2 regions of the Streptomyces sp. NPDC003248 genome follow, and region 1 is predicted to be linked to the other one. Evidence: predicted binding sites of a transcription regulator. Region 1 holds the regulator's gene; the other holds the start of a gene.
What was found. The regulator HspR, encoded in region 1, represses chaperone genes until heat shock. The targets are predictions, from matches to a motif close to TTGAGNNNNNNNNNCTCAA.

Region 1 (15,714 bases):
ACACGCTCATGTACTGCTGGCCGCTGACGATCCGCTGCACCGCCGACAGTTCCGCGTCCTGGCCGGTGATCGGCGGCAGGTCGGAGTCGCTGACGCCCGCGGCCTCGAGGGCCTTGAGGATGCCGCCGGCCATGGCGTCGTTCGCGGAGTAGACGGCCGCGATGTTGCCCGCGCCGATCTTCTCGATCGCCTCGGTCATCTGGGACTGGGCGACCTCCGGGCTCCAGTCCTTGGTGTCGTAGGACTCGGCGATCGTCACCTGGTCCTGGAGCTCCGTCAGCGCGCCGGCCTTGAACTGTTCGGCGTTCGGGTCGGTCGGCGAGCCGTTCATCATGACGATCTTGTCGGAGGTGTCGGCGGTGCCGAGCGCCTCCAGGAGGCTGCGGCCCTGCACCTCGCCGACCAGCTCGTTGTCGAAGGAGACGTACGCGTCGATCGGGCCCTCGGCCAGGCGGTCGTAGGCGATGACCGGGATGCCCGCGTCCTTGGCCTTCTGCACGGTGTCCGCGATGGACTCCGAGTCGACGGCGTCCAGCAGGATGAGGTCGACCTTCTCGTCGATCATCCGCTGCATCTGGGTCACCTGGGTGTCCGCGTCGGCGGCCGCGTTGGCGTACTCGACCTTGCCCTTGTCGTTGGTGAGGGAGGCGACCTTCTCCTTGAGGATGGGGTAGTCGAACTGCTCGTAGCGGGTGTTCGTCTTCTCCGGCATCAGCATGCCGATGACCATGTCGTCACCCTTGGTCGGCGTCGCGTCGGCGGCGTCCTCTGTGGCGCTCAGCATCCCGCATCCGGCGAGCGAGAGGGACAGCGTGGAGGCGGCCACGGCCATGGCGATACGACGGCGCATTAGGGGGCTCACTTCAGGTGCGTTTTCCGGACATGGGTTCGGCATGTTGACCCAGGTGCTTCAAAAGCCAACGCGTCGGCGACCACCGACGTCAAGCGGTACTACTTAACGAAGTAGCAACATCACCCTCCGCTTAGCGCGTGAAGACACATGGAGAGGAGGCGAACTCCCCTCCAAACACCCTTTACGGGCCCTTCACTCGACGGCGCCTCAGGAAACCCCGAGGAACCGCACAACCAGGGCGGTCCCTCGCGAGTCGATCACTGGACGGCCGACCCGCCGTCCCCGGTCGAACAGAGGACCCGACGCATCGCATGAACCGCATGAACCGCACCGCCCGCGCGGCCTTAACCAGGCGCGCGACCGCCATCGTGCTCGCCCTGACCGGCGGCCTCGTCACCACCGCCACCGCCACCCCCGCCGCCGCGGCGACGAGCTGCGCCTCCCCCGTCTACAAGCGGCAGATCTTCGCGAACACCACCTTCTCCGGCACCGCGAAGAAGACCGCCTGCGACGCCGCGATCAACGAGAACTGGGGCACCAGGGCCCCGGCCTCCGGCGTCCCGTCCAACAACTTCGGCGTCCGCTGGACGGTGACGCGGGACTTCGGCTCCGGCGGCCCGTTCACCTTCACCGCCGCCGCCCAGGACGGCATCCGGGTGTACGTCGACGGCGTCCGCAAGATCAGCCTGTGGAAGAACGTCTCGTCGACGGTCTCCAAGACCCTGAACATCGCCATCCCGCACGGCAAGCACACCCTGCGCGTCGACTACGTCAACTGGACGGGCAAGGCGAACGTCACGTTCGCCTACGCGCCGCGCACTTCGGCCTCGGTGGACAAGGTGAGGCCCCTGGTCGTGACCGGCTTCTCGTCGGCCTACGACAGGACGACCGGCAGGATGAAGCTCACCTGGGCGAAGAACAAGGAGATGGACCTCGCCGGGTACCGGGTCTACCGCACCATGGAGTACGGCGGCTGGACTCGGCTGACGTCGACGACGGCGACCTCGTACACCGACACCCCGCCGACGGACGGCCGTCTCTACCACTACGAGATCCGCGCCTACGACAAGGCGGGCAACGAGTCGGGCGGCAGCCTCGACCAGTCGGTCGTGACCGCCGACTGGACGGCACCGGCCGCGATCACGCGGATCGGCGGCTCCCTCTTGGCGGAAGGTGCCTACATCGGCTGGGGCGTGGTCGAGGACGCGGCCTCGTACCGGGTGTACCGGGCGTCGGAACCGGACGGCGCGTTCACCCTCGTGGGCACCACGAAGGGCAGTTACTACGTGGACAGGACGATCGCCGAGCGGGCCTCCTTCTACTACCGCGTGTCGGCGCTGGACTCGGCCGGCAATGAATCCGCGCAGTCCGCAGCGGTCAAGGCATCGCGCGGTGACCTCACCCCGCCGCCCGCCCTGACCGGACTGACCGCCACCGCCACCGAGTACGGCTTCCAGCTGACCTGGGACCCCAGCCCGGCGACCGACGTGGACCACTACACGGTCTACCGGGGGAAACTCCAGGCCGACGGGGACGGTGAGTCCTGCACCTCCTACGAGGCGGTCGCCTGGGTGGACGACCAGCCCGACGCCACCTCCTTCGCCTACACCACCGTCCCGGACGGCGAGACGGCCTGCCTGGTCGTGGACGTCGTCGACGACTTCCTCAACTCCGTCTTCCGCGCGAACGGCGAGGCCGCCGGCCAGATCGCGACCGAACTCGACCTCACGCCGAGCGTTCCCACGCCCGACGGCTCGCCCCTGGCACTGACCGTGGACGAGGCCTGGAGTGGCGGGATCCGGCTGGACTGGACCGGCCTCGACGCCTCCTCCCCCGAGGCGGCCGGCGGTTACCGCGTCTACCGCTGGAACCCGGAGACCTCCGCGTACGAGAAGCTCGCCGACACAGCGACCGCCGACAATTACTACGACGATCTCACCGCAGAACGCGGCACCACCCACCACTACTGGGTGACCGCCCTCGCCGCCGACGGCACCGAGTCCCTCCCGGCGGCCGGGGCCGTGGCGACCGCGCCGTAGCCCACGGGCATCACGGGGCCCGCGCCCGGCGCTCACGCCGGTGTCGCGGGCCCCAGTTCGAACCACACGCCTTTCGCGTACCGCCCCCCTCGCCGCCCTCCTCCAGCCGCCGTACAACCTTGCACCCTCCTGAACAGTCCGTTCCGGCGACGGCCGATCACCGCCGTCGCCGGAACGGATCGAAGGACTGCATGAACCGAGCAAGACGCACGACCGCCGCCGCCGCGGCCACGGTCGTGCTCGTCACCGCGGGCGGCCTGCTCGCCGTCACCACCGCGCCCGCCTCCGCCGCCACGACGTGCACCGCACCCGTCTACAAGCGGCAGATCTTCGCGAACACCACCTTCTCCGGGACGCCGAAGCAGACCGGATGCGACGCCGCGATCAGCGAGAACTGGGGTGCCAAGGCCCCGGCTTCCGGCGTCCCGACGAACAACTTCGGCGTCCGCTGGACGGTCACCCGCGACTTCGGCTCCGGCGGGCCCTTCGTCTTCACCGTCGCCGTCCAGGACGGTCTCCGCGTCTATGTCGACGGTGTCCGCAAGGCCGACGTCTGGAAGAACGGGTCGACGACGGTGAAGAAGACCGTCAACCTGACCCTGTCCGCCGGGAAGCACACCCTCCGCGTCGACTACGTGAACTGGACGGGCAACGCCAACGTCGCCTTCACGTACGCGCCCCGCACCACCGCCACCGTCGACAAGGTCAAGCCGCTGACCCCGACGGGTCTCGCCGCCGCCTACGACACCGCGACCGGCCGGGCGAAGCTCACCTGGGCGGCGAACAAGGAGATGGACCTCGCGGGGTACCGGGTCTACCGGCGGCCCGTCGAGAGCGCGACCTGGACCAGGCTGGCGGCCACCGCCTCCGCCACGTACACCGACACCACCCTCCCGGTGACCGGCGCGGCCTACGCCTATGAGCTGCGCGCCTACGACAAGGCGGGCAACGAGTCGGCGGGCACGGCGGACAAGACCGTCACGACCGTGGACCGGACCGCCCCGGGCGTGCCCGCCGGGCTGTCGGTCAGCAGCGAGTCCGGGGGGCTGCGGCTCCTGTGGAGCCAGGTCACGGGAGCCGCGTCGTACGGCGTGTACCGGGCGGCGAGCGCCGACGGCACGTACACCCGGATCGGCACCGACACGGGCCAGGTCTCGTACCTGGACACCACCGCCGCCGAGGACGGCACCTACTACTACCGCGTGACCGCCCTGGACGCGGCTGGCAACGAGTCCGCGCGGTCCGCCGCCGTGAGCGGCAAGCGCCGGGACCTCACGCCCCCGTCCGCCGTCACCGGGGTGACCGTCACCCCGACCGAGTACGGCTTCCTGGTGGGCTGGGACGCCAACCCGACGGCGGACCTGGCGAGTTACACGGTCCGCCGTGGCGAGCTCCTGGGCGACGAGGGTGACGAGCGGGTGTGCTCCCTCTCCGCGGGCTACTCCGTACCGGCCGGCACCACCTCGTACGCGTACACCGTCCTTCCCGACGGTGAGGAGTCCTGCTTCATCGTGGACGCCGTCGACGACGCCGGGAACTCCGCGTTCCGCTGGACCGGCGAGGCGCAGATCGTGACCGCGACCGAGCTGGACATGACACCGAGCGTCCCGACTCCCGACGGCTCGCCCCTGTCCCTCACCGTGTCGGCCGCCGAGGGCGACGAGGGCAACCTGCTGACCTGGCAGGGGCTCGCCGACTCGGCCCCCGAGCAGGCGGGCGGCTACCGCGTCCACCGCTGGAACCCGGAGACCTCCGCCTACGAGACGATCGCCGCACTCCCGAGCGGCACCACCGAGTACGCCGACACCGGCGTGCAGCGCGGAACCACCACCTACTACTGGGTCACCGCGGTGGCGGAGGACGGCACCGAGTCCCTGCCGGCCGGCGACTGGACCGTGACCGCGCCGTAGCGCGTCACGCGGGAACAGCGCGAAGGGGCCCGGAGGTTGGTCCTCCGGGCCCCTTCACACGGGTCGACGCGTCGCGTCAGTCCTTGGCCTTCTTCGGCCGCCACACCACCAGCGCGCTGGTCTGCTGCACCTCCTGGTACGGCACCAGGTCGCGCCGGTAGGAGGCGTGGACCGCCGCCTCCCGCTGCTGCATGGCCGCCGCCGCGCCGTCCAGCGCGGACTGGAGTTCGGCCACCCGGGCCTGGAGGGCGGCGACCTGGTTCTCCAGTTCGATGATCCGCTTGATGCCGGCCAGGTTGATGCCCTCGTCCTGCGACAACTGCTGCACGGTGCGCAGCAGTTCGATGTCGCGGGCCGAGTAGCGGCGGCCCCGCCCGGCCGTACGGTCCGGGGAGACCAGGCCGAGGCGGTCGTACTGGCGCAGTGTCTGCGGATGGAGTCCGGAGAGCTGGGCCGCCACCGAGATGACGTAGACCGGGGTCTCCTCGGTCAGTTCATACGGGTTACGTCGACGGCCGTCCATCACCCTCAAGCTCCCTTCGCGGCCTCGAACAGCTCCGCCCGCGGGTCCTCACCCGCGGTGGCCTCGCGATACGCCTCCAGCGCGTCACGAGCCTTCCCCGACAGGTCCTTGGGAACACTCACCTCGACGGTGACCAGCAGGTCGCCGCGGGTTCCGTCCTTGCGGACCGCGCCCTTGCCCCGGGCGCGCATGGTGCGTCCGTTGGGTGTGCCGGGCGGCAGCTTCAGCGTCAGGGCCGGGCCGCCGAGCGTGGGCACCCTGACCTCGCCGCCCAGGGCCGCCTCCGTGAAGGTGACGGGCACGGTGACGGTGAGGTGGTCGTCCTTGCGGCCGAAGACCGGGTGCGGGTCGACGTGGACGACGACGTACAGGTCGCCGGCCGGGCCGCCGCGCTCACCGGGGGCGCCCTTGCCGCGCAGCCGGATCCGCTGCCCGTCGGTGACGCCCGCGGGGATGCGGACCTGCATGGTGCGGGAGGACTTGGCCCGCCCGCTGCCGCTGCACTCCGCGCAGGGGTGCTCGGCGATCAGGCCGCGTCCCTTGCAGTCGGGGCAGGGGTCGGTGAGGGAGAAGCCCCCGCCCGAGCCGCGCGCCACCTGCCCGGTGCCGACGCAGGTCGGGCACACCCGGGGGGTGCCGTTCTTGTCGCCGGTGCCGGAACAGGCCTTGCACGGTGACTGGGAGGTCATGCGCAGCGGGACCGTCGCGCCCTCGATCGCCTCGGTGAAGCTGAGGGTGACCTCGGTGTCGATGTCCTGGCCGCGCCGGGGCTGGGTACGGGCGCCCGTGGCGCCGCCGCGGTTGAACAGGCCCCCGAAGACGTCACCGATCCCACCGCCGAAACCGCCGGCGTTCCCGCCCTGGGCGCCCCCGAAGAGGTCGCCCAGGTCGAAGTTGAAGGAGCCGCCGCCCGCGCCCGGGCCGGGGCGGAAGCCGCCGCTGCCGAAGAGGGCGCGCGCCTCGTCGTACTCCTTGCGCTTCTTGGGGTCGCCGAGGACGTCGTTCGCCTCGGAGATCTCCTTGAAGCGCTCCTCGGCCTTGACGTTCCCCTTGTTGGCGTCCGGGTGGTACTCGCGGGCGAGCTTCCGGTACGCCTTCTTGATCTCGGCCTCGGTGGCGTCCTTGGGGACGCCGAGGACCTTGTAGTAGTCCTTCTCGATGAAGTCCTTGGTGCTCATCCTCGACGTCCCTCCTCTCGCGTCGGTTCAAGCTCAGCCCTCGTCCGGGCCACCGCTCTCCTTGTCGTCGGCCGCCGTGTCGCTCTCCTCGGCCGGCTTGACCGTCTGGGCCCCCGGCTGGGGTTCGGCCACGGCCACCCGGGCGGGACGGATGGTGCGCTCGCCGAACCGGTACCCGGGCTGGAGGATCGCCACGCACGTCGTCTCGGTGACGTCCGGCGCGTAGCTGTGCATCAGGGCCTCGTGGATCGTCGGGTCGAAGGGCTCGCCCTCCTTGCCGAACTGCTGGAGGCCCATCTTCGCGGCGACGGTCTCCAGGGACTCGCCGACGGACTTGAATCCGCCGACCAGTTCGCCGTGTTCGCGTGCGCGGCCGATGTCGTCGAGCACGGGCAGGAGCTCGGTCAGGAGGTTCGCGACGGCGATCTCCTTGACCGCGATCCGGTCGCGCTCGACCCGGCGGCGGTAGTTCTGGTACTCGGCCTGGAGCCGCTGGAGGTCCGCGGTGCGCTCGCCGAGCGCGGTGCGCACCTGGTCCAGCTGGGCGACCAGCCCGGCCGTCTGGTTCGCGTCCCCGGCCGGGGCCGCCCCCTCGTCGGAGGGAGCGGCCTTCGGCTCGGCGTCGTCGGAGGTGGCGCCGGAGGGGACGTCGGGCTTCTCCTCGAAGCCCGGGGTCTCCTCCGTCACGCGGCACCGTCCTTGCGCTCGTCGTCCACGATCTCGGCGTCGACGACGTCGTCGTCGGCCTTGGCACCGCCGGCGGTGGCGCCCTCCGGGCCGCCCGCGGCCTGGGCGGCCTGGGCGTCGGCGTACATGGCCTGGCCGAGCTTCTGCGAGACGGCCGCGACCTTCTCGGTGGCGGTGCGGATCTCGGCGGTGTCCTCGCCCTTGAGCTTGTCCTTCAGCTCGGAGAGGGCTTCCTCGACCTCGGTCTTGATCTCGCCGGGTACCTTGTCCTCGTTGTCCTTGAGGAACTTCTCGGTCTGGTAGACGAGCTGCTCGCCCTGGTTGCGGGCCTCGGCGGCCTCGCGGCGGCGGTGGTCCTCCTCCGCGTACTGCTCGGCCTCCTGGCGCATGCGGTCGACCTCGTCCTTCGGCAGCGAGGAGCCGCCGGTGACGGTCATCTTCTGCTCCTTGCCCGTGCCCAGGTCCTTCGCGGTCACGTGCATGATGCCGTTGGCGTCGATGTCGAAGGAGACCTCGATCTGCGGGACGCCGCGCGGCGCCGGCGGCAGACCGGTCAGCTCGAACATGCCGAGCTTCTTGTTGTACGCCGCGATCTCGCGCTCGCCCTGGTAGACCTGGATCTGCACGGACGGCTGGTTGTCCTCGGCCGTGGTGAAGATCTCGGACCGCTTGGTCGGGATCGTGGTGTTGCGCTCGATGAGCTTGGTCATGATGCCGCCCTTGGTCTCGATACCGAGGGACAGCGGGGTCACGTCGAGGAGCAGGACGTCCTTGACCTCACCCTTGAGGACACCGGCCTGGAGCGAGGCGCCGATGGCGACGACCTCGTCCGGGTTCACGCCCTTGTTGGCCTCCTTGCCGCCGGTCAGCTCCTTGACGAGCTCGGCGACGGCGGGCATACGGGTGGAGCCACCGACGAGGACGACGTGGTCGATCTCGTTGATGGAGACGCCGGCGTCCTTCATGACGTTGAAGAACGGGGTCTTGCAGCGCTCGAGGAGGTCCGCGGTCAGCTGCTGGAACTGGGCGCGGGTGAGCTTCTCGTCCAGGTGCAGCGGGCCCTCGGCGGACGCCGTGATGTACGGCAGGTTGATCGAGGTCTCGGTGGACGAGGACAGCTCGATCTTCGCCTTCTCGGCGGCCTCGCGCAGACGCTGGAGCGCCATCTTGTCCTTGGACAGGTCCACGCCGTGGCCGGACTGGAACTGCTTGACCAGGTAGTCGACGACGCGCTGGTCCCAGTCGTCACCACCGAGGTGGTTGTCACCGTTGGTGGCCTTCACCTCGACGACGCCGTCGCCGATCTCCAGGAGGGACACGTCGAAGGTGCCGCCACCGAGGTCGAAGACGAGGATCGTCTGGTCGTCCTTGTCGAGGCCGTAGGCGAGCGCGGCCGCGGTGGGCTCGTTGACGATGCGCAGGACGTTGAGACCGGCGATCTCACCGGCTTCCTTCGTCGCCTGGCGCTCGGAGTCGTTGAAGTACGCCGGGACGGTGATGACCGCGTCGGCCACCTTCTCGCCCAGGTACGCCTCGGCGTCGCGCTTCAGCTTCTGCAGGATGAAGGCGCTCATCTGCTGCGGGTTGAAGCTCTTGCCGTCGAGCTCGATCTTCCAGTCCGTGCCCATGTGGCGCTTCACGGAACGGATGGTCCGGTCCACGTTGGTGACCGCCTGGCGCTTGGCGACCTCGCCGACCAGCACCTCGCCGTTCTTGGCGAAGGCGACGACGGACGGCGTGGTCCGGGCACCCTCGGCGTTGGTGATGACGGTGGGCTCGCCGCCCTCCAGAACGCTGACGACGGAGTTAGTCGTGCCCAGGTCGATGCCGACCGCACGTGCCATGGTGATCTTCCTCCAGCTGACTTGAGTGGAACGGACTCAAGTGTGCACGACACCCGGCGCCCGGTCAACAGACCTGAGTCCCACCGACTCAACTCTTATCCGTTCCTTACGCGCAACACCTCGCTGACCTGCGGCGACACCGTACGGCGGGATACTCGCGCGAGTGATCGCGCGGGTGACTCGGCCGACCGCCGAGGGGGCTGCACCGCGGAGACGGACGGCTGCCGGGCCCGGGCGCGGGCCCGCACGGCACCCTCCTCCGGACGCCGCCCCGCACTCTCCCCAAACCGCCGCGCGCCCGCTTCCCCAGTGCGCCGCACCGCGCCCGCTTCCCCAGGGCGCCGCACCCCGCCGCCTTCGCCGGCGCGCCGCACCACGCTCCCCTCCCCCGGCCGCCGCGCCGCGCCGCCGCCCTCTCCCGGCGGCCGGGTGTACACCGGCACCCGCCACAGTCCGAGGACGACGACCAGAACGCCGCCCGCCACCCACAGCACGGCCTGCGCGTCCGCCCAGCCGGCGTGCACCAGGGTCCCGACGAGCACCCCCGCGAAGGCCGCGACGCCGAGCAGGACCGTCACGCCCTGCGGGGTGAGGCCGAGCCGCCGCAGCCGGTGGGCCAGGTGGTCGGGCCCGCGCCGCAGCAGCGGGCGCCCGGCCGTGCGCCGGGCCAGCAGGACGAGGACGACGTCGGCGGCGGCGACCGCGGTGAGCGCGAACAGCACGCCCGCGCCGGCCACGGCGTCCTGGCCCGCGCGCGCGGAGACGGCCGCCGCCGCGAGCAGGAAGCCGGTGAAGAGCGCGCCGCAGCCGCCGAGCGCCACGCGCGCGGGAGGCCAGTTGTGCATCAGGAACCCGGTCAGAGCGGCGGCGAGCACGCTCAGCAGCACGGCGAGACCGTCCATCATCTCGGCCGCCGCGCACGCCCCCACGCCGAAGGCGGTGACGACCCCCACGGTCCCGGCGACCCCGTCGGCGTGGTCCAGGGCCCGGAAGGCGAGCGCGACGCAGGCGATCCAGCCGACGGCCGCCACTCCGGCGACGACGCCGGTGTCGCCGTACGGCACCACGAAGGCCGCCGCCACCGCCGTACCGGCCACCACGAACCGGGCCTTCAGCCGCCACAGGTCCACGACCAGCCCGAGCGCCGCGACCCCGCCGCCCGCGACGAGCAGAGCCCCCATGCCCTCGCCGAGCGGGGCGGCCCCCGTCCAGTCCCCGGCGGTCGCGACGAGGCACGTCGTCAGCACGACGGCCACGCCGCCCGACAGCGCCACCCGCCGCCGCCGCTGCCGCTGCCGCCGGTCGACCAGTCCGACGCGCAGGGCGGGCCCGCGCAGCAGCGCGGCGAGGAAGGCGGTGAGGAGCAGGGCGGCGGTGGCGGCGGCGATCCCGTAGAGCACGGATATAAATTAGTCATGAATGTACCAATTTGGCATGAATAACACGGTCTGATTCTGAGGTGACCCTCAGCGACCCAGATCACCCGCCGCCCGACTACAGTGCGACGGGAGATGGGGGTAGTCTCAGACGGACTACATAAGTTACCGCTTAGTAATTTCGGGTACCTGTTCCGAGGCGCCGCGCACCCCGCGCACGCGCCGCACGACACGTCCCGCCGTATCCCCCTCGCAGGCCCGAGGAGCCCCCATGCAACTCGCCGCGATCATCGTGTCGCTGGCCCTGACCGTGGTCGGCGTCGCCCTGCTCGCCCGAGCCATCGGCCAGTTCGTCCGGTACTTCAAGCTGGGCCAGCCGGTCCCGGCGGGCGCCCGGACCGACAACCCCTACCAGCGCAGCGTGACACTGGTCCGCGAGTTCCTCGGCCACACGCGCATGAACCGGTGGGGCATCGTCGGCGTCGCCCACTGGTTCGTGGCCGTCGGCTTCCTGACGCTGCCGCCGACCCTGGCGCAGGCCTTCGGCCAGCTCTTCCAGGCCGACTGGACGCTGCCGGTCATCGGCGGCTTCCTGCCGTTCGAGCTCTACATCGAGTTCATCGGCGTGATGACGGTCCTCGGCATCGCCGTGCTCATCGCCATCCGCCTGCTGAACCTGCCCTCCCGCCCGGGCCGCAAGTCCCGCTTCGCGGGCTCCAAGGCCGGCCAGGCGTACTTCGTCGAGTACGTCATCCTGACCATCGGCCTCGCCATCTACGTGCTGCGCGGCCTGGAGGGCGCCATCCACCACGTGGAGCACTACGAGGCCGCGTACTTCGCCTCGTACCCGCTGGTCCTGGCCTTCAAGTCGCTGAGCGTCACCACCCTCCAGAACCTGGTCTACTTCACCGCGATGGTGAAGATCGGCACCTCGTTCATCTGGATGATCGTGGTCTCGCTCAACACCAACATGGGCGTGGCCTGGCACCGCTTCCTGGCGTTCCCGAACATCTGGTTCAAGCGCAACGCCACCGGTGAGACCTCGCTGGGCGCGCTGCTGCCGATGACGTCCGGCGGCAAGCCGATCGACTTCACCGACCCCGGCGACGACGACGTCTTCGGCGTCTCCCAGATCGAGCAGTTCTCGTGGAAGGGCCTGCTGGACTTCTCCACCTGCACCGAGTGCGGCCGCTGCCAGTCGCAGTGCCCCGCCTGGAACACCGGCAAGCCGCTCTCCCCCAAGCTCCTGATCATGTCCCTGCGCGACCACGCGCACGCCAAGGCCCCCTACCTGCTGGCCGGCGGCGGCAAGACCATGGAGGGCGAGGAGAAGGCCTCCGAGGAGCAGCTCGAGGACGTTCCCGCCGCCGCCCTCGCCGAGGCCGAGCGCCCGCTGATCGGCACCGCCGACGACAACGGCGTCATCGACCCGGACGTCCTGTGGTCCTGCACCACCTGCGGCGCCTGCGTCGAGCAGTGCCCGGTGGACATCGAGCACGTCGACCACATCGTCGACATGCGCCGCTACCAGGTCATGATCGAGTCGTCGTTCCCGTCCGAGGCGGGCACGATGCTCAAGAACCTGGAGAAGAAGGGCAACCCCTGGGGCCTGGCGAAGAAGCAGCGCCTGGAGTGGACCAAGGAGGTCGACTTCGAGGTCCCGGTCGTCGGCAAGGACATCGAGGACCTCTCCGAGGTCGAGTACCTGTACTGGGTCGGCTGCGCCGGCGCCCTGGAGGACCGCGCCAAGAAGACCACGAAGGCGTTCGCCGAGCTCCTCCACATCGCGGGCGTCAAGTTCGCGATCATGGGCGGCGACGAGAAGTGCACCGGTGACTCCGCCCGCCGCCTCGGCAACGAGCCCCTCTTCCAGGAGCTCGGCATGGAGAACGTCATGGCGCTGAACATGGCGTTCGGCGAGGAGACGGACGACGAGGGCAAGGTCACCGAGGAGTCGCGGAAGCCGAAGTCGGCGAAGAAGATCGTCGCCACCTGCCCGCACTGCCTCAACACCCTCGGCAACGAGTACCCGCAGCTCGGCGGCGACTACGAGGTCATCCACCACACCCAGCTGCTCCAGCACCTCGTGGACGAGGGCAAGCTGATCCCGGTGACCCCGGTCGAGGGCATCATCACCTACCACGACCCCTGCTACCTGGGCCGCCACAACAAGATCTACACGCCTCCGCGCGAGATCATGACGGCTGTCCCAGGCCTGCGTCAGCAGGAGATGCACCGCCACAAGGAGCGCGGCTTCTGCTGCGGCGCCGGCGGCGCGCGGATGTGGATGGAGGAGCGGATCGGCAAGCGCATCAACAACGAGCGCGTCGACGAGGCCCTCTCCCTCGACCCCGACATCGTCTCCACCGCCTGCCCCTTCTGCCTCGTCATGCTGACCGACTCGGTCAACGGCAAGAAGAACGAGGGCAAGGCCAAGGAGTCCGTCCAGGTCGTGGACGTCGCCCAGCTCCTGCTGGAGTCCGTCAAGACGCCCGTCGACGACGAGCCCCCCGCGGGTACGTCCGAGACGGAGAGCGAGCCGGAGCCCCAGCCGGTCAAGTGACCACCACGGGCACCCGGCACCTCCGCACCGAGCCGAGCCCGCCGAGCCCCACCGACGCCCCCTGTTCCGCCGGACGCGGACAGGGGGCGTCGGCGTGTGCGGCTCCGGGCTTCGGGTCCCCCTGGGGGAGGCTCCGGGCTTCGGGTCCCCCTGGGGGAGGCTCCGGGCTCCGGGTCTCCCTCAGGGGATGTCACAGGTCGGCCGCAAAGCCGCCTCCGGCGGGCCGGGCCCGGCACGTCACTCTCCGGGACCAGGTACGTTCGTTGACGTGGCTGGATTCAGGATCGGACGTGGCGGCCGGGACGGCCGCGCCCCGCAAGCGCGACCCCAAGACCCTCCGTACGGGCAGCAGGCGCCCCAGGGGCCGTCGTACGGCTACCCTCCGGCGCAGCAGCCGTACCCGCAGCAGCGGCCGCAGTACCGCGGCGGCCAGCAGCCCCCGTACGGCTCCACCGGCGGCGGGGCGGGCGGCCAGTGGCCCCCCGCGAACGGCGGCGGCTACGGCGGCCAGGGCGGCGAGCCGGAGTACTTCGGCGGCGACGACCCGTCGTCGTACGGCGCCGGGCCGGGCACGCCGGACCCCTACGCCGCGAACAACCCCGGGCACACCCAGGCGTTCTCGATCGACGACCACCAGCAGTACAGCAGGGGCGAGACGTACCACGCCGGCTCCGCGGCGGCCCCGTCCGGCCCGGTCGGCCCGCGCCTGCCCTGGAAGGAACTGCTGAAGGGCGTCGTCCTGTCGCCCAGCCAGACGTTCCTCCGGATGCGGGACTACACGCTGTGGGGCCCCGCCCTCATCGTGACGTTCCTCTACGGCCTGCTCGCCGTCTTCGGCTTCGACACCGCGCGCGAGGACGCGATCAACGCGACGCTCTCCAACGCGATCCCGATAGTCCTGACGACGGCCGTCGCGATGGTGCTGAGCTCCTTCGTCCTCGGCGTCGTCACCCACACCCTGGCCCGCCAGCTCGGCGGCGACGGCGCCTGGCAGCCCACGGTCGGCCTCTCCATGCTGATCATGTCGCTCACCGACGCCCCGCGGCTGATCGTCGCCATGTTCCTCGGCGGCGACGCGTCGTTCGTCCAGATCCTCGGCTGGGCGACCTGGGTGGCGGCCGGAGCCCTGCTGACCATCATGGTCAGCCGCTCCCACGACCTGCCGTGGCCGAAGGCGCTGGGCGCGTCCGCGATCCAGCTGGTCGCCCTGCTGTCGATCGTGAAGCTGGGCACGTTCTAGGGCCGCCCGCGGACCCGCTCACCGAACGGCCGGGGCCTCCCGATCCACCGAGGATCGGGAGGCCCCGGGTCTGTCCGCAGGTCCGGAAGCAGGCGTCAAGGGTGTGGTGACCCGCGCGGCCCACGCGGCGCGCGCGGCCCACTCCGCCCGGAACGGTGCTCCAGGTACAGGCAGCCGATCACGGCGCCGAGGTGGATGACCACCCCCACCGCGATCACCCACGACAGGATCACCATGACGACCCCGATGGGGCCGTACCTCTGGCTGTTCTCCACGATCAGCCCGGAGAAGTAGCGCGCGGAGAACACGCCCAGGCCCGTCCAGCACAGGGCGGTGGCGACGGCCGACGGCAGGAGCGTGCGCGGGCGGACCGTCCCCGCGAGGAGGACGTACATGCTGCCCCACCAGAAGCAGGTGGCCGTCGCGAAGCCGACCAGTGCCTGGAGGACCGGCTCGCTCCCGCCGAGCGCACGGCCGGCCAGGGCCTGCGCGGCGCTGTAGAGGAGGAGCGCGGCGAGCCAGCCGATCCGCGCCGCGACGTCCCGCCACCCACCGGGGGCGATGTCGAAGAGCTTGCGGTACCAGCTCTGCAAGGTGCCGGCGACGGCGACGGCGCCGACGACCAGCAGACAGGCACTCGCCGCGGTGACGCCGCCCGAGGCCTCGCCCGCCGGGAAGAGGGAGGCCACGGCCTGCGCCGCCTGCCCGTGCAGCCCGAGCCAGCCGACGAGGGCGGTGGCGGCGTCCCGGCCGGTCGCGGCCGTCACGACGATGAGGAACGGGAAGAAACACAGCAGGGAGAGCGCGGCGAGCTGGAAGGAGTTCCCGAGGAAGTCCACCGTGGAGAGCCGGCTCCACAGCGTGCCCGCCTGACTGCCCCGGACACGACGGACGGTGCCCCGCCGCCACTCGCCCCAGCGGGCGCCCCGGCGGAGGTCACCCCGTCTGCCGTGCGGCTGCGGGCCGCTGCGGCCGGTCATACGACCAGTCAACCCGTTCCGGGGCGGGGCCGCACACGTCGAAGCCTCTCGGCGCGGCCGCGATACCGGTCACACGGCGTGATCGAGAAACTGCTGCATCAATGCGACGTCCTCCATGTCCATCTTCCTCCCCAGGGAAGTCTTCCACTCTATCGTTCTGGCGAGTGAAAGAAACCTGAACCCGTCTATGGACTCCCCGCCCTCGATCAGCGAGTCGACAGAATATTCAAACCAACCATCGAGGATTTCAATATCCCCTCCGAAGAGCACGATGCGCTGCGCCGCACCCAGAGGAGCCCTGGAGGCCCGGCCCAATCCTAGAGCGATCTTCCAGGCTTCCCCCCGAGCCACGATGTCGATGTCGCCGATATTCCTCTTGATTCCGTATGCCAGCATGGGCGCACTGCCGGCGATCACATAATCTCCGCCGGGAAGGCGCAGAGAGGCCAGTTCTTGAAAGAACGGGTGATCGCGCAGCGACATGATGCTCCTCCTGTCTACAGGGGCGGCATCCCCAGTGC
Region 2 (15,714 bases), on a different contig from region 1:
CCCAGGAGTTCACGCGCGTGACCTCCGGGGAGTTCGCCCGCGTGTTCTCCGTCGCCTTCGTCAACCCCGAGGTCTACACCAACGTCGGCCTGGACAAGCGGGAGGCGATGGCCCAGGTCAAGGCCAGCGGCCACCGCCGCGAGGTGATGCAGAACGGGGCGCGGAAGCTGACCGACTTCCTGGACGACATCGGCGTGCTGCGCGGCGTGGGCCGGCGGCTGTGGCGGTCGTCCGGACTGCTGGCCTGACCTCGCTCCCATGGCCACCTGGCCGGGCGCCCGGCGGGGGCGGGCGATTACGCTGCACGTCATGACCCCCGCCGCCCCCGCCTACCGCAGGCTCAGCGTCGAGGAGCGCCGCAGTCAGCTGCTCGACGCCGCGCTCTCCCTCTTCGCGCACCGCGCCCCCGAGGACGTCTCCCTGGACGACGTGGCGGAGGCGGCCGGAGTCTCCCGGCCCCTGGTGTACCGGTACTTCCCCGGCGGCAAGCAGCAGCTGTACGAGGCCGCGCTGCGGTCCGCCGCCGAAGTGCTCCAGCACTGCTTCGACGAACCCCAGGACGGCCCCCTCCTGCCCCGCCTCGCCCGCGCCCTGGACCGCTACCTCGCCTTCGTCGACCAGCACGACGCCGGGTTCAGCGCCCTCCTCCAGGGCGGCAGCGTCGTCGAGACCTCCCGTACGACCGCCCTGGTGGACGGTGTGCGGCGGGCCGCGGCCGAGCACATCTACAGCCACCTCGGGGTGGCCGCCCCCGGCCCCCGGCTGCGGATGACCGTCCGGATGTGGATCACCGCCGTCGAGGCGGCCTCGCTCATCTGGCTCGACGAGGACAAGCAGCCGCCCGCCGAGGAGTTGCGGGACTGGCTGGTGGAGCAGTTCGTGGCCGTCCTGACGGTGACCGCGGCCCGGGACGCGCAGACCGCCGACGTGGTGCACGGTGCGCTCGCGGCGGGGACCTGATCGACACTGGTGCCGTGAAGAGCGAAGACACCCCCTTCGAGGGCGGGCCCATGGACGGCCGCGTCCTCCCCGTGCTGCTGGGCCTCACCGGGCAGCCGCCGAAGACGTACCGCATCCCCGTCCCCGACGCGGCGGGCGGTCCGCCGACCGTCCTCGTCTACCGGCGGGTGCCGCGCGGGCACGGCGGCCGGCTCGGACTGCCGCGCGGCTGGAAGTACGAGTTCGACCCCGAGGGACGCGCGGCCGGCCGGCCGAGGTGGCCGTGGTCCAAGCCCCACACCGCCCCGGACGGCAAGCGGGGTGACGCCGACGGGTGAACCCGTTGGGCCGAACCGAGCAGGCCTGCCACGCGACCCGCCCGCGCACCCCTGATGCTCGCCCTGCGGGGTGGAGGGGCCGCCCCGCGGCGGAGGTGATGACGTGTCAGGAAGGATGTCCCGTCTGGCGGGAACGGTCTGCACGGCGGCACTGGCCGCGCAGACCCTGCTGATCCCCGAGGCCGCCACGGCCGTTCCCCGGCCCCCGGAGCCCGCCGAGCGGTCGGTGGCCGGTCTGCTGACGGACCTTCAGCGGCTGTACCGGGAGGCCGAGCAGGCCACCGAGGCCTACAACGCCACCGAGGAGAAGCTGAAGGAACGGCGCGCCGAGGCCGACCGGCTCCGCGACGAACTGGCGAGGACCCGTCTGACGCTGCTGGACAGCCGGGGCGCCGCCGGACGCCTGGCCCGGCAGCAGTACCAGAACACCACCGACCTCTCCCCCTACGTACGGCTGCTGCTGGCCCGCGATCCGCAGCACGCCCTGGACCAGGGGCATGTGATCGGCCAGTTGGCGCGGGAGCGGGCCGAGACGGTGGGGCGGCTGGAGGGCAGCGAACGCAAGGCCGACGGACTGGCCCGCCGGGCGCGCGCGGCCCTCGACGCCCAGCTCACCCTCACCGAACGCCGGAAGAAGGAACGCGACGACGTGCGCCGCCGCCTGCACGCCGTGGAGAAGCTGCTCGCCTCCCTCACCGCCGGCCAGCTCACCGCCCTCGCCGAGCTGGAGCGCGACGGCGTCGCCGAGGCGCAGGAGACGCTCATGGCGTCGGGCGCGCTGAACGACGACCGGAACCCCTCGGAGGAGGGCGGCCGCGCGGTGCGCTACGCCGTGCGGCAGCTCGGCAAGCCGTACGAGTGGGGCGCGGAGGGCCCGGCGTCCTACGACTGCTCGGGCCTGACGTCCGAGGCGTGGCGGGCCGCCGGGGCACCGATCCCCCGCACCAGCCAGGAGCAGTGGGCGCGGCTGCCCAGGGTCCCGCTGGACGAGCTGCGCCCCGGCGACCTGGTGATCTACTTCCCCGAGGCCACGCACGTCGCGATGTACCTGGGCAAGGGCCGCGTGGTCCAGGCCCCGCGCCCCGGCGGCCGGGTCAAGGTCACCCCCCTCGCCGCCGCCCCGGTCCTGGGAGCCGTACGCCCCGACGCCGGGGCGGGAGCCTCCCCCGACGGCGGGCCGGAGACGGGTCCCCCCCGACCCGGCACCCCACCGGAAACGGCAGCCGCGCCACCCGACGCCCCACCGGCGACAGAGCCCACACCTCCCGACGGCCGACCGGAACCCAAGGCCGTGCACCCCGATGTCCGACCGGAGACCGGGCCCGTGCACCCCGTCCGACCGGAGACCGGGCCCGTGCACCCCGGTGTCCGACCGGAGACCGGGGTCGCCGCACGGTCCTACGGCCGACCGGGGACGGAGGCGCTGTGACCCGACAGCGGCGGGCGGTGACGGAACTCCCCGCCGCCTTGGTGGCGCGGGTGCGCGCGCCGGGCCGGGCCGGGGCAACAGTCGACCGGCCCGGCGGCCGAACGGCTGAGCGGCCAAGTGCAGCGGACTGCCGCCCTACGGCCGGACCACGGACGGAGGCCCGTGACCCGACAGTGGTGACGAAGCTCCCCGCCGCCCTGGCGGCCGGGGCTCGGCACACTGACCCAGCGGCGGTGGCCGACGACCGGGCACGGCGGCCGACATGGGACGGTGGCCGACCTAGGACGGTGGCCGAACCGGGAGGGCGCCCGAACCGAGACGGTGGCCGCACGGCGGAACTGGCCGAACGGCCCTGCGGCCGACGGCCGGGTCGGCGGCCGTCGTCGGCGGGGCGGCGGCCCGGCAGCGGGTCGGCGGGTCGACGGCCCGAGGTCAGCGGGTCGGCGGGTCGGCGGCCCGGGGGCGGCGGCCGGCCCGGGCATCGGCCGGGCCGGGCACCGACCGGCCCGGGACCTGTCGCCGAGGGCTCACGCGCCCGCGGCGCCCGAGACCTCCATCAGGTAGCCCTCGGTCTTCTTCGGGTCGTAGAAGAAGTTCTCGAAGTCCGCCGGGTTGTTGAACCCGTTGGCGAATCGATTCGCCACGGGCTGGAGCTGACCGGCCGCGCCGATGAGGTTGAGGATGTGCTCCGGCGGCGGGGCCAGCATCGCGTTGGTCCACTTGGTGACGTGCTGGGCGGTCTCCCAGTACCGGTCGAACGTCGCCTGCATCCACTCCTCGTCGAACTCCTTCTCGCCCCGCTCCAGGATCGAGGCGAGATAGGCGGCCGCGCACTTGGACGCCGAGTTGGAGCCCTGTCCGGTGATCGGGTCGTTGGCGACGACCACGTCGGCGACGCCGAGCACCAGACCGCCGCCGGGGAGGCGGCCGATCGGGTTGCGGACGGTGGGCGCGTACCGGCCGGCGAGGGTGCCGCCGGCGTCGGTCAGTTCGACCTCGGTGGCCCGCGCGTACTCCCAGGGCGTGAACTTCTCCATGAGCTCCAGGGTCAGGGAGAGGTGCTCCGCCGGGTCCTTGACGCCCTTGAAGACGTCGAGCGGGCCGCCGGGTATGCCCTCCCAGAACAGGATGTCCGCGCGGCCGGAGAGGGTCAGCGTCGGCATGATGAACAGCTCGCCGACGCCGGGCACCAGGTTGCAGCGGACCGCGTCGAACTCCGGGTGCTCCGGGCGCGGGCCCATACCGTGGACGTAGGACACCGCGAGGGCGCGCTGCGGCTCGCTGTAGGGGGAGCGGGACGCGTCGCGGCCGAACATCTGCACGAGTTCGCCCTTGCCCGCCGAGACCAGCACGAGGTCGTAGGCCCGGGCGAAGTAGTCGAGGTCGGAGACCGCCGCGCCGTGGATCACCAGCTGGCCGCCGCGCTGGGCGAACGTCTCCATCCAGCCGGCCATCTTCACCCGCTGGTCGACCGACTGGGCGTACCCGTCGAGCTTGCCGACCCAGTCGATCACGCGCTGGGTCGGGCCCGGGTCGTGCGAGCCGGGGGCCGCCACCGAGACGCCGAGACCCTCGATCCTCGGGGCCTGGGACTCCCAGAAGTTCAGCTGGAGGTCGCGCTCGTGCTGGAGGGCGGTGTGGAACATGCACTGCGTCGACATCACCCGGCCGGACCGGATCTCGTCCGCGGTCCGGTTGGACATCAGGGTGACCTCGTACCCGTGCGACTGGAGGCCGAGGGCGAGCTGAAGACCGGACTGACCGGCTCCGACGACGAGTATCTTCCGCATGCGGGGGTGTCTCCTAGGTGGCCCGGGGGCCTTACTCGGGGGTTTCGTCGAGCGCGTGGCCGACGAGGGCCAGGAGGGTCTCGATCACCGAGATCCGGCGGCGCGCATCCATGATCATTACAGGTATGTGCGGCGGAATCGTCAATGCCTCCCGCACGTCCTCCGGATCGAACCGCTCGCTGTGGTCGAAGTGGTTGACGGCGACGACGTACGGCAGTCCGCAGCTCTCGAAGTAGTCCAGGGCCGGGAAGCAGTCCTTCAGACGGCGGGTGTCGGCGAGGACGACGGCGCCGATCGCGCCGCGCACCAGGTCGTCCCACATGAACCAGAACCGCTGCTGGCCCGGCGTACCGAAGAGGTACAGCACCAGGTCGTCGTCGAGCGTGATGCGGCCGTAGTCCATGGCCACCGTGGTGGTGACCTTCTCGGGGGTGCCCGTGAGGTCGTCGGTGGCCTCGCTGGCCTCGGTCATCAGCGCCTCCGTCTGGAGGGGCTCGATCTCCGAGACGGTGCCGACCAGGGTGGTCTTTCCGGCACCGAAGCCGCCGGCCACCACGATCTTCGTCGCGATGGGGGCCCGGGTGCGGTCCGTCTGCCAGGGCTGCAACGGCTCGTCGGTCGCGGGCTCGACGAACGGGGAGACGCCACGAGCGGCGTCAGAGACGACGGAGTCCACTCAGCACCCTTTCCAGCAGAGCGCGGTCGGGACGGCCCGTACCGTGACCGGTCCCGGTGCCGTACACACGGATCTTTCCCTGGTCCGCGAGGTCGCTGAGGAGCACGCGGACCACGCCGAGCGGCATCTTCAGCAGCGCGGCGATCTCCGCCACCGTACGCATACGGCGGCACAGTTCGACGATGGCCCTCAGCTCCGGCATCACCCGGGTGGTGAGGGAACCGTTCGTCAGCTCCCTGCGCTCCTCGGGCGCCTCGAGTTCGGCCGTGGTGGCCACGAACGTCTCGACGAGGAGGACGTGGCCGAAGCGGGTGCGGCCGCCGGTGAGCGAGTAGGGGCGCACCCGGGCGGGCTTGCGGTCGCCGCCGCGGACCGGGAGCGCGGCGGCCTTCTTCGGAGAGCTGCTCATCGGGTGCTCCCCGCCGTCGCGGACTCCAGGGACTGCCGTAGCTCGCTGCGGAGCTCCGGGGTCAGCACATGTCCGGCGCGGCCCACGAAGAGGGCCATGTGGTACGCCACCACGCTCATGTCGCAGTCGGCGGAGCCGTGGACGCCGAGCAGCGAGCCGTCGCTGATCGACATCACGAAGAGGCTGCCCTCCTCCATGGCGACCATGGTGTGCTTCACCGAGCCGGAGTCCATGAGCTTGGCGGCCCCGATGGTGAGGCTGCCGATGCCGGAGACGATGGTGGCGAGGTCGGCGGCGGACCCGCGCGGACCGGCGGGTTTCGCCTCCTGCACCTGACGGGCCGCGTCGTTGCGCCCCGGGTCCGAGGAGAGCAGGAGCAGGCCGTCGGAGGAGACGACCGCGACGGACTGGATGCCTGGCACCTCCTCCACGAGGTTGGTCAACAGCCAGTGCAGGTTACGGGCTTCACTGCTCAGTCCGAAGGTACTGGGCGCGGTCAACTGCTTGCCTCCTCGACTGTGCCCCCCGTGTCTTCTTCGGCGTGTGCGTGTGCTGCTTGGGATGACGGTGCCGCGTTCTGCCCCGTCTGTTCGGCGATCTCCGCCTCGACGTCGCGGTAGCCGGCCTCCGCCCCCCGACGGAAGCCGCCCAGCCGGCGGCGGAGGGCGTCGGCGTCGACAGAGCCGGTCCGCTGGCGTGGGGCCGTGGTGGGTGCGGTGATCCTGGGAGTGCGCTTGGGCAGGCCCTTGTCGGTGAGGAGCTCCTCCGGGGCGTCGGGGGTGCGGGTGTGTTCCGCCTCGGCCTCGCCCGCGTCGGGCCCGTGCCCGTCCGTGCCGTCCGCGCCACCGCCGGGGGTGGGCGCCGGCCGGCCCGGTGAGGCGTCCTGGCCTGCGGCGGGTGCACCCGGTGAGGTGTCCTGGCCCGAGGCGGGTGCCCCCTGGTGGGCGTCCGCGCCGTCGGTGGCCCCGGGTCGCGGGGTGGCCGGTGCGGCGGGGCCCTGTTCCTCCGGCGTGCCGTCCGCTTCCCCGGGCGGGTCCGGCAGCAGGAGTTCCATCGTGGTCTCGGCCCGGGAGTACGGCTCCGGCGTGGTCCGCGCGTCGGTGCGGGACTCGGCCGGGGACTGCGCCGGTCGGGCCGGGGAGTGTGCGGGGGCCTGGTCGCCGGTGGGCGACTCGGCCGCGGCCGGGGACCGGTCCGGGGTCGGGTCGCCGGTGGACGACTCGGCCTCGCGGACCGCCTTCTCGGCCAGGGCGACCAGGGGGTCGCCGCTGTCGCCGGACTCCTTGGAGCGGCCCGGCAGGACGTTGGAGTTGGCCTCGGCGTCCGCGCCGGGCAGGGAGAACGACGGGCCCGCGGAGGACGCCGGTGAGGACGCCGGGACCGCGGCGGCCGGCGCGGTGGCCAGCAGCGGCGTCGGGACGACGACGACCGCGGCGACACCGCCCTTCTTCTGCTCGCGCAGCTGCACCCGCACCCCGTGCCGGTGGGCCAGGCGGGCCACGACGTAGAGGCCGAGGCCGAGTCCCTCCTCGCCCTCCTGGTCGTAGGGGGTCTCCGGGTCGAACTCGGTGAGGCGGCTGTTGAGGCGGGTCAGGCGCTCCTCGGTCATGCCGATGCCCTCGTCCTGGACGGAGAGCATGACCTCGCCGTTCTCCAGGAGCCAGCCGGAGACCTCGACGGGCAGGTCCGGCGGGGTGAACGAGGTGGCGTTCTCCATGAGCTCGGCCAGCAGGTGGCTGAGGTCGTCGGCGGCGAAGCCGGCCACGTGCGCGTGCGGCGGGAGCGCGGAGATGCGGACGCGTTCGTAGCGTTCGATCTCGCTGACCGCGGCGCGGACCACGTCCACCAGCGGGATCGGGCCGGCGTGCTGCTGGACGTGCTCGGTGCCCGCCAGCACCAGCAGGTTCTCGCTGTGCCGGCGCATGACCGTGGCGAAGTGGTCGAGCTTGAACAGCGTGGCCAGGCGGTCGGGGTCCTGCTCGCGCTCCTCCAGGCCCTCGATGACGGCGAGCTGCCGCTCGACCAGGCCCAGGGTGCGCAGGGAGAGGTTGACGAAGGTGCCGCTGATGCTGGACCGCAGCCGCTCCAGGCGGGCGGCGGCGTCGGCGAGTTCGGCGCGCAGTCCCTCGCGGGCGTCGGCCATCTTCTGGCGCTGGCCGACGAGGTGCTTGCGGTCGGACTCCAGGGTGGTGACGCGCTCGTGGAGGGCGACGGCGTGCGCGTGCAGGGCGTTGACGGAGCGGACGACCTGGGCGAACTCGTCGTTGCGGCCGGTGAACCGCAGCGGCTCCTCGGCCGCCGGGTTCTCGGCGTCGGCCAGCCGCTTCGAGCCGCGGCGCAGCACGGCCAGCGGGCGGGTGAGGCTGCGGGCCATGGCGGTGGCGATGCCTATGGCGACCAGTATCAGGGCGCCGAGCAGGGCGATGCGGATCTCCAGCGCGGTGACGTCGTCGTCGCGCAGCTGGGCGAGGTCCTTGGTGCGGCGGTCGTAGAGCGACGACTCGGCGCCGCGCATCAGGTCGACGCGGGCGGAGAGCGCGGCGTCCAGCTTCTTGACGCTGGTGTCGAGCTCGTCGTCGGTGAGTTCCGGCTGGTCGGTGAGGGCCGCCAGGTACTTCTCGGCGGCCTCCACGTCACCGCCGGTGACGGTGGAGTCGTAGGAGTCGACGGCCTGCTGCGGGGCGTTCTCCCGGAAGGCGGTCAGGGCCGCGTCGGAGCGCAGCCGGGCCTGCTGGGCGGCGGCCGTGAGGGCGTCCCGCCGCTTGGCGTCGCCGCCGGAGGAGACCGTCTCGGTGGACGACACGCCGGTGACGGGGTCGTAGACGCTCTCGGTGGACGTCGGCACGTTCAGCGCGGCGAGCAGCAGTCCGCGGGCCGCGTCGGCCTGCTGGACGGCGGTGTCGAGGTCGGCGAGGGCGTGGGCGCCGGAGCCCGCGCGGGGCGGCATCTGCTCCGCGAGCCGCTCGGCGAGACCGTGCAGCGCGGTGATGGCGGCGGAGTACGCCTGGTGCGCCTCGAGCGCCGTGCTCTTGCCGGTGAGGGCCGTCTGCCGGACGGAGGCGAGGCCGTCGAGCTCCGTACGGAGCCCGGCGGGCGTGTCTGCGTCGGCGGTCAGCTCCCGCACCTGCCGGTCCACGCGGGTACTGCTCTGCGTGGAGGGCGCCGAGGCCTTGGTACGGCCGGCCGCGACGTAGGCCGTGACCTCGTCCCGCTCGTCGGCGATCGACTGCGCGAGGACCAGCGCGTCCTGGGTCCGCTCCGCGAGGGTCACCAGATCCTGAGCGTCCTTCAACTGCCCGGAGGCGTCGAGGACGGAGGGCGCTCCGGCGCCCGCGACGGCGGCGGCCACCACGGCCACCGCGACGATCAGCCGGTTGCGTACGTGGGTCGGACGGCCCTTCCCGACAGGGGTGCGCTCCGCGCCCCCCTCGGAGGCCGTCTTGCTGCCTGTGCGCCGAGGCCGCGTCTTCTGCACCGGTGCTCGCATTCCTGACTCGTGTTACCCATGGGCCGGATGACGCTCCGTCAACGGGTGCGTACGTCCGGTACGGTCCCCGACCCTCCCAGTGCCGGTGGGCAGGGGTCGCGCATCGACTGCCCCGCCACCCGAAGGAGTGAACATCGGAGGGGAGTTGAGGGGCAAGTCACTCCGGCACTCGCGAGGCCCTTGCGCGGGGCGCCGGTTGGACGTGGGCGGCGGGCTTTGGCAATATTCGCCGCCACGCCTTCCCGGAGTGCGTTATTCCCGCCCAAAACAGGCGCCTGACCTGCGACGGTGCGCCCACCCGGGGAGTGTTGCCAGCCTTTCGCGAAGGGTGTGAAGGGGTCGTGCAGACTGGCGGGATGCGCACGGAACTTGTGTCGGAGCCCGGTGATCGGGCCTACCCCAACGAGGACTTCGCGAGCGTCGGACTTCCCGCCTCCGGTCAGGGCGGTTCACTCGTCCTGCTGGACGGCGTGACGCCGCCCCGGAGCGGCACGGGCTGTCTCCATTCCGTCCCCTGGTACACGGCGCGTCTGGGCGGCGCCCTGACCGAACTGACCGTTTCACTCCCGGATGTGCCGCTGGCCGAGGCGCTCTCCCTCGCCCTGGCGCGTACCGCCGACGCCCACTCCGGCACCTGTGACCTTTCTCACCCGCGTACGCCCCAGGCGACGGTGGTTCTCGCCCGCTGGTCACCGGACTCGGTGGAGTACCTGGTCCTGTCCGACTCGGCGCTCCTGCTGGCCTCGCCCGACGGCGCGGTCGTCCCCGTCCTGGACGACCGCCTGGCGCTCGTGCCGCCGGCGCTGCTGGCGAGCGCGGAGATCTGCGACACGCGGGTCCGCAACAAGGAGGGCGGCTTCTTCACCGCCGCCGCGGACCCGGCGGTGGCGGCCCGCGCGGTCGCCGGCGCCGTCCCGCGCACCGAGGTGGCCGCCCTGGCGGCGCTCAGCGACGGGGTGACGCGGTGGGTGGACACGTTCCGGGAGGGCGACTGGGCGGACCTGTTCGGCCACGTCCGCAAGGACGGCCCTCGCGCACTGGTGGAACGGGTGCGGGAGCTGGAGCGGGCGGACACCGAACGGAAGTTCCTGGGCCGCGCCAAACGGCACGACGACGCGACGGCGGTCTTCGTGGAGCTGTGAGGCGGGGCGGGGCCTTGCCTGGGCATGGCCTGACAAGGCCCCGCACGGGTTCGGGCCTGCTTGGGCCGGCTCGGCCGGGCGCTGGTTCAGGCGGCGGGCCGGCCCGTGCGCCGGTTCAGGCCTGCTTGGCCATGCCCTGGTTCAGCTCGTGGAGCAGGCGGGCCAGTTCCGCCACCTCCCCGCGGTCCCAGTGGGCGAGCTGGCTGACGTAGCGCGCCCGGCGGGCCTCGCGGACCCGGCCGACCCGGGTGCGGCCCTCCTCGGTCAGGTCGACGAGCCAGGCGCGCCCGTCCGCCGGGTCCGGCGCGCGGGCGATCAGGCCGAGCTGTTCCAGCGCGCGCAGCTGGCGGGACATGGTGGCCTTGCCGACGCCGATGTAGGCGGCGAGTTCGGTCGCCCGCTGACGCCCGCACTCCTCCAGCCGGACGAGCAGGCCGTACGCCGCGGGCTCCAGGTCCGGGTGCACCTCGCGGGCCATCTCGCCCTGGTTGGCCCGGGCGCGGCGCAGCAGCACCGTCAGCTCCCGCTCCAGGGACAGGAACTCCTGGTCCACACCTCTTCGCGACACCTCGGATGCGCCCCCGCGTCCGTCGCCGTTTCCGTCCTCGTGCACGTCAGCGCTCCTGATCCGGTTCCGTACCGATTCTACGTGCGTAGCCGCACCCCGGGCCGAGGGCGGCCGTGACATGCACCTGGCCTGCGACTCGCTGACTGGCGACTCCGCGACTCCGCGACTCCGTGGCTCGGTGGCGGCCGGGTGGGCGAAGGCCCGGGCCTCCCTCAGGGGACCCGGGCCTTCCTCTCCGGACGCGTCCGTCACGCCGCGACCGGAACCTCCGGCGTCACCCCGCTGGTCGCGGGGGCGAGCGCCAGCTCCAGGACCTGGCGGACGTCGGTGACGGCGTGGACGTCCAGCTTGTCCAGGACCTCCGCCGGGACGTCGTCCAGGTCGGGTTCGTTGCGCTTGGGGATGATCACGGTGGTCACCCCGGCGCGGTGCGCGGCGAGCAGCTTCTGCTTCACGCCGCCGATCGGCAGCACCCGCCCGGTCAGCGAGACCTCGCCGGTCATCGCCACGTCCGTACGGACCAGCCGTCCGGACAGCAGGGACGCGAGGGCCGTCGTCATCGTGATGCCCGCGCTCGGGCCGTCCTTGGGCACCGCGCCCGCCGGGAAGTGGATGTGCACGCCCCGGTCCTTCAGGTCGGCGACCGGCAGTTCGAGCTCGGCGCCGTGGCTGCGCAGGAAGCTCAGCGCGATCTGCGCCGACTCCTTCATCACGTCGCCCAGCTGACCGGTCAGGGTCAGGCCCGCCGCGCCCGTCTCCGGGTCGGCCAGCGACGCCTCGACGTACAGCACGTCGCCGCCCGCGCCCGTGACCGCGAGACCCGTCGCCACACCGGGCACCGAGGTGCGCCGCTCGGCCGGGTCCTGGGCGGACTCGGGCACGTGGTGCGGCCTGCCGATCAGGCCGCGCAGGTCCGCCTCGGTGACGGTGAACGGCAGCTCCCGCTCGCCCAGTTCGTGCTGCGCGGCGATCTTGCGCAGCAGCCGGGCGACGGACCGCTCCAGGGTGCGCACGCCGGCCTCGCGCGTGTACTCGCCGGCCAGCTTGCGCAGGGCGCTCTCGTCGAGGGTCACCTCGTCCTTGTCCAGGCCCGCCCGCTCCAGCTGGCGCGGGAGCAGGTGGTCACGGGCGATGACGACCTTCTCGTCCTCGGTGTAGCCGTCGAGGCGGACCAGCTCCATACGGTCGAGCAGGGCCTCGGGGATGGCCTCCAGGACGTTGGCGGTGGCGAGGAAGACGACGTCCGACAGGTCGAGCTCGACCTCCAGGTAGTGGTCGCGGAAGGTGTGGTTCTGCGCCGGGTCCAGGACCTCCAGCAGGGCCGCCGCCGGGTCGCCGCGGAAGTCGGACCCGACCTTGTCGATCTCGTCGAGCAGGACGACCGGGTTCATCGAACCGGCCTCCTTGATCGCGCGGACGATCCGGCCGGGCAGCGCGCCGACGTACGTGCGCCGGTGACCGCGGATCTCCGCCTCGTCCCGGACACCGCCGAGGGCGACGCGGACGAAGGCGCGGCCCATGGCGTGCGCGACCGACTCGCCCAGCGAGGTCTTGCCGACGCCGGGCGGGCCGACCAGGGCCAGCACCGCACCGCCGCGCCGTCCGCCGACCACGCCGAGACCCCGGTCGCTGCGGCGCTTGCGCACCGCCAGGTACTCGGTGATCCGCTCCTTCACGTCCTCCAGGCCCGCGTGCTCGGCGTCGAGGACCGCCTTGGCGCCCTGGATGTCGTAGGCGTCCTCGGTGCGTTCGTTCCACGGCAGTTCGAGGACGGTGTCGAGCCAGGTGCGGATCCAGGAGCCCTCGGGCGACTGGTCGCTCGCCCGCTCCAGCTTGTCGACCTCCTTGAGGGCGGCCTCGCGGACCTTCTCCGGCAGGTCGGCGGCCTCGACCCGGGAGCGGTAGTCGTCGGACTCCTCGCCCTCGCTCTCGCCGTTGAGCTCGCGCAGTTCCTTGCGGACGGCCTCCAGCTGACGGCGGAGCAGGAACTCGCGCTGCTGCTTGTCGACGCCCTCCTGGACGTCCTTGGCGATGGTCTCGGCGACGTCCTGCTCGGCGAGGTGGTCGCGCAGTTGCTGGGTGGCGAGCTTCAGCCGGGCCACCGGGTCGGCCGTCTCCAGGAGCTCGACCTTCTGCTCGGTGGTCAGGAAGGGCGAGTAGCCGGAGTTGTCGGCGAGCGCGGAGACGTCGTCGATGGCCTGGACGCGGTCGACGACCTGCCAGGCGCCGCGCTTGCGCAGCCAGGCGGTGGCCAGCGCCTTGTACTCCTTGACCAGTTCGGCGACCTGGCCGGGCAGGGGCTCGGGCACCTTCTCGTCGAGCCGCGTGCCCTCGACCCACAGGGCCGCGCCGGGGCCGGTGGTGCCGGCGCCGATCCGGACCCGGCCGCGGCCGCGGATCAGCGCGCCCGGGTCGCCGTCGGCCAGCCGGCCGACCTGCTCGACGGTGCCGAGCACACCGGTGCTCGCGTACGTGCCGTCGATGCGCGGCACCAGGAGCACCCTGGGCTTCCCGGGTTCCGAGCGGGCGGCGGCCTGGGCCGCTTCCACCGCGGCGCGCACATCGGTGTCGTTGAGGTCCAGCGGAACCACCATCCCGGGCAGCACGACCTCGTCGTCGAGCGGCAGTACGGGCAGGGTGAGCGGTGTGAACGCTGCGGACTCAGCAGCCATGATCTCCCCTTCGGCAGTCAAGTTGAGTTATGCCGACTCAATGCACGGGCGGCCTCGAATGTTCCCGGACGGTCGTTCGCTGTGAGCGATCACGTCTGCCGGGCCCGGCGTGCGGCGCCGTACAGTCGTTTCGCGTAAGCGGTGAATGCCTTTACTGGCTATTACGGAGGTCGGGTGGGCGGGATCGTACGGGCCTGGGTGGACGGGTGGGTCGTGTCGCGCGGGGCCTCTCCGCCCGTGCGGCGGCCCTGGGGGTTCACCGTCGACGTGGGGCAGGCCGGGCACGTGTCGCGGCACGTCCTCGCCCGGATCGGGGACGACGTCGAGGAAGGCGTGGTGCGCGAGGTCGCGGACGGGGTGACCGGGGCCGGCGTGTGGCTCAAGGTCTTCCAGGACCCGGCGGTGACCGCGGGATGGCTGGGCCCCGGCTGGTGGGTGGACCCGGAGCCGGGGTGGCTGATGACGCTGCCGCTGCGCACGCCGCCGGAAGGAGATCCGAGGCCGGGACCGGCGGAGGCGGGGCCGGCCGGGGCGCCCGACGGGTACCGGCTGCGCGTGTGGACGCGGGGTGGCGTCACGCGCGTGATGGTCGCCGCGCCCGACGGCTCCTTCGCCGCGCGGGGCCAGGTGGCTCCGACCGGCGCGACCGCCGTCTTCGACCACATCGAGACCGCACCCGGGCACCGCCGCCGCGGCCTGGGCAGCGCCGTCATGCGGACGCTCGCGGCCGCCGCGGCGGCCGAGGGCACGGAGACCGGCGTCCTCGTGGGGACACCGGCGGGGCGCGCGCTGTACGAGTCGCTGGGCTGGACGGTGGCGGCACCGCTGACGAGCGCGAAGTACCTGGGGACGGGCGGGGACGGCGACTCGTGACCGGGGCCGGGGGCCCGGGGGGGGCGGGGGCCCGGGGCGGGGCCGGGGGCCGAACCTGAGGCCGGGCCGGACCAGGAACCGCCGGACCAGGGACCGAGCCGGAGACCGAGCCAGGCCAGGGACCGCCGGACCAGGGACCGAGCCGGAGACCGAGCCAGGCCGGGGACCGCCGGACCAGGGACCGAGCCGGACCAGGAACCGAGCCGGGGACCGAGCCGGGCCGGGGACCAGGGACCGAGCCGGACCAGGGACCGGGGGCCGGGCCTGAGACGGGCCCCCGGAAATCCCCCGCCCTCCCCCGCCTCCGATGCCAGGATGGGACGATGCCCCTCTCCCCCGACATGTCCACCGAACCCGACGGCCGGCCCCAAGTCCTGGACCGTCGCGAGGGTCCGTACGGCGAGGTCGTGCTGCGCCGGCACGGGGAGCTGCTTCAGATCATCGCCAACGGCTGCTTCCTGATGGACACCTCCGACGGCCGCTCGGAGCGGCTGCTCGTCGACGCCGCCCTGACCGCGCTGGACGGACGCCCCGCACCCGACGTGCTGATCGGCGGCCTGGGCGTCGGGTTCTCGCTCGCGCACGCCGCCGCCGACCCCCGCTGGGGACGCGTCACGGTCGTGGAGCGGGAACGCGCCGTCGTCGACTGGCACCTCGACGGCCCGCTCGCCGCGATCTCCCGCACCGCCCTCGCCGATCCGCGCACGACGATCGTGGAAGCGGATCTGCTCGACTACGTCAATGAGACTTCCGCCACGTTCGACGCGCTCTGTCTCGACATCGACAACGGGCCCGACTGGACCGTCACCGAAGGCAACGACGGGCTCTACTCGAAGGCCGGACTCGCGTGCTGCGCAAGGGTGTTGAGGCCCGGCGGGGTACTGGCCGTGTGGTCCGCCCAGCCGTCGCCTGAATTCGAAGGAACCTTGAGAAATGCCGGGTTCCAGCGGGTGCGTACCGAAGAGATCCCGGTTGCCCGAGGCGTGCCGGACGTCGTGCACCTCGCCGTCGTACCCGGATAGCAAAGGCGTGGTGACTCCCCGTACGCTGCTGCCCTGACGTCGATCATTGAGGCGTCAACCGCAGTCATGCGCAATCAAGGGATCACCCCACAGGTCCCGGAAAAGCACACCTCAGGGGCGGGCGATGGAGCAGACACACACCTCGCACAACGGCACGACGGCGACCCCGGGCGCACAGCGCCGCGTTCTGGTGGTCGAGGACGATCCGACGATCGTCGACGCCATCGCGGCCCGCCTGCGCGCCGAGGGATTCCTCGTGCAAACGGCGGGTGACGGCCCGGCGGCCGTCGACACGGCGGAGGCCTGGCAGCCCGACCTGCTGATCCTCGACATCATGCTGCCCGGCTTCGACGGCCTGGAGGTCTGCCG

Region 2: the regulator HspR is predicted to act here: its motif matches at 13,473-13,491, upstream of lon (endopeptidase La).

Annotation. Positions count from the first base shown of each region.
Region 1 is NZ_JBVHDT010000002.1:518,798-534,511, reverse strand. Features, by position in the region: gene ACZ3KJ_RS07740 (sugar ABC transporter substrate-binding protein) at 1-850, opposite strand, end outside; gene ACZ3KJ_RS07735 (fibronectin type III domain-containing protein) at 1,165-2,892, shown strand; gene ACZ3KJ_RS07730 (fibronectin type III domain-containing protein) at 3,084-4,802, shown strand; gene ACZ3KJ_RS07725 (heat shock protein transcriptional repressor HspR) at 4,879-5,325, opposite strand; gene dnaJ (molecular chaperone DnaJ) at 5,331-6,503, opposite strand; gene grpE (nucleotide exchange factor GrpE) at 6,537-7,190, opposite strand; gene dnaK (molecular chaperone DnaK) at 7,187-9,034, opposite strand; gene ACZ3KJ_RS07705 (MraY family glycosyltransferase) at 9,130-10,434, opposite strand; gene ACZ3KJ_RS07700 (heterodisulfide reductase-related iron-sulfur binding cluster) at 10,682-12,973, shown strand; gene ACZ3KJ_RS07695 (Yip1 family protein) at 13,161-14,213, shown strand; gene ACZ3KJ_RS07690 (YhjD/YihY/BrkB family envelope integrity protein) at 14,309-15,193, opposite strand; gene ACZ3KJ_RS07685 (hypothetical protein) at 15,263-15,676, opposite strand; gene ACZ3KJ_RS07680 (hypothetical protein) at 15,691-15,714, opposite strand, start outside.
Region 2 is NZ_JBVHDT010000004.1:321,030-336,743, forward strand. Features, by position in the region: gene ACZ3KJ_RS13090 (AurF N-oxygenase family protein) at 1-248, shown strand, start outside; gene ACZ3KJ_RS13095 (TetR/AcrR family transcriptional regulator) at 310-960, shown strand; gene ACZ3KJ_RS13100 (hypothetical protein) at 975-1,277, shown strand; gene ACZ3KJ_RS13105 (C40 family peptidase) at 1,381-2,706, shown strand; gene ACZ3KJ_RS13110 (styrene monooxygenase/indole monooxygenase family protein) at 3,234-4,496, opposite strand; gene ACZ3KJ_RS13115 (GTP-binding protein) at 4,528-5,172, opposite strand; gene ACZ3KJ_RS13120 (DUF742 domain-containing protein) at 5,153-5,581, opposite strand; gene ACZ3KJ_RS13125 (roadblock/LC7 domain-containing protein) at 5,578-6,081, opposite strand; gene ACZ3KJ_RS13130 (sensor histidine kinase) at 6,078-9,056, opposite strand; gene ACZ3KJ_RS13135 (hypothetical protein) at 9,425-10,210, shown strand; gene ACZ3KJ_RS13140 (MarR family winged helix-turn-helix transcriptional regulator) at 10,326-10,823, opposite strand; gene lon (endopeptidase La) at 11,027-13,450, opposite strand; gene ACZ3KJ_RS13150 (GNAT family N-acetyltransferase) at 13,625-14,323, shown strand; gene ACZ3KJ_RS13155 (spermidine synthase family protein) at 14,647-15,345, shown strand; gene ACZ3KJ_RS13160 (response regulator transcription factor) at 15,470-15,714, shown strand, end outside.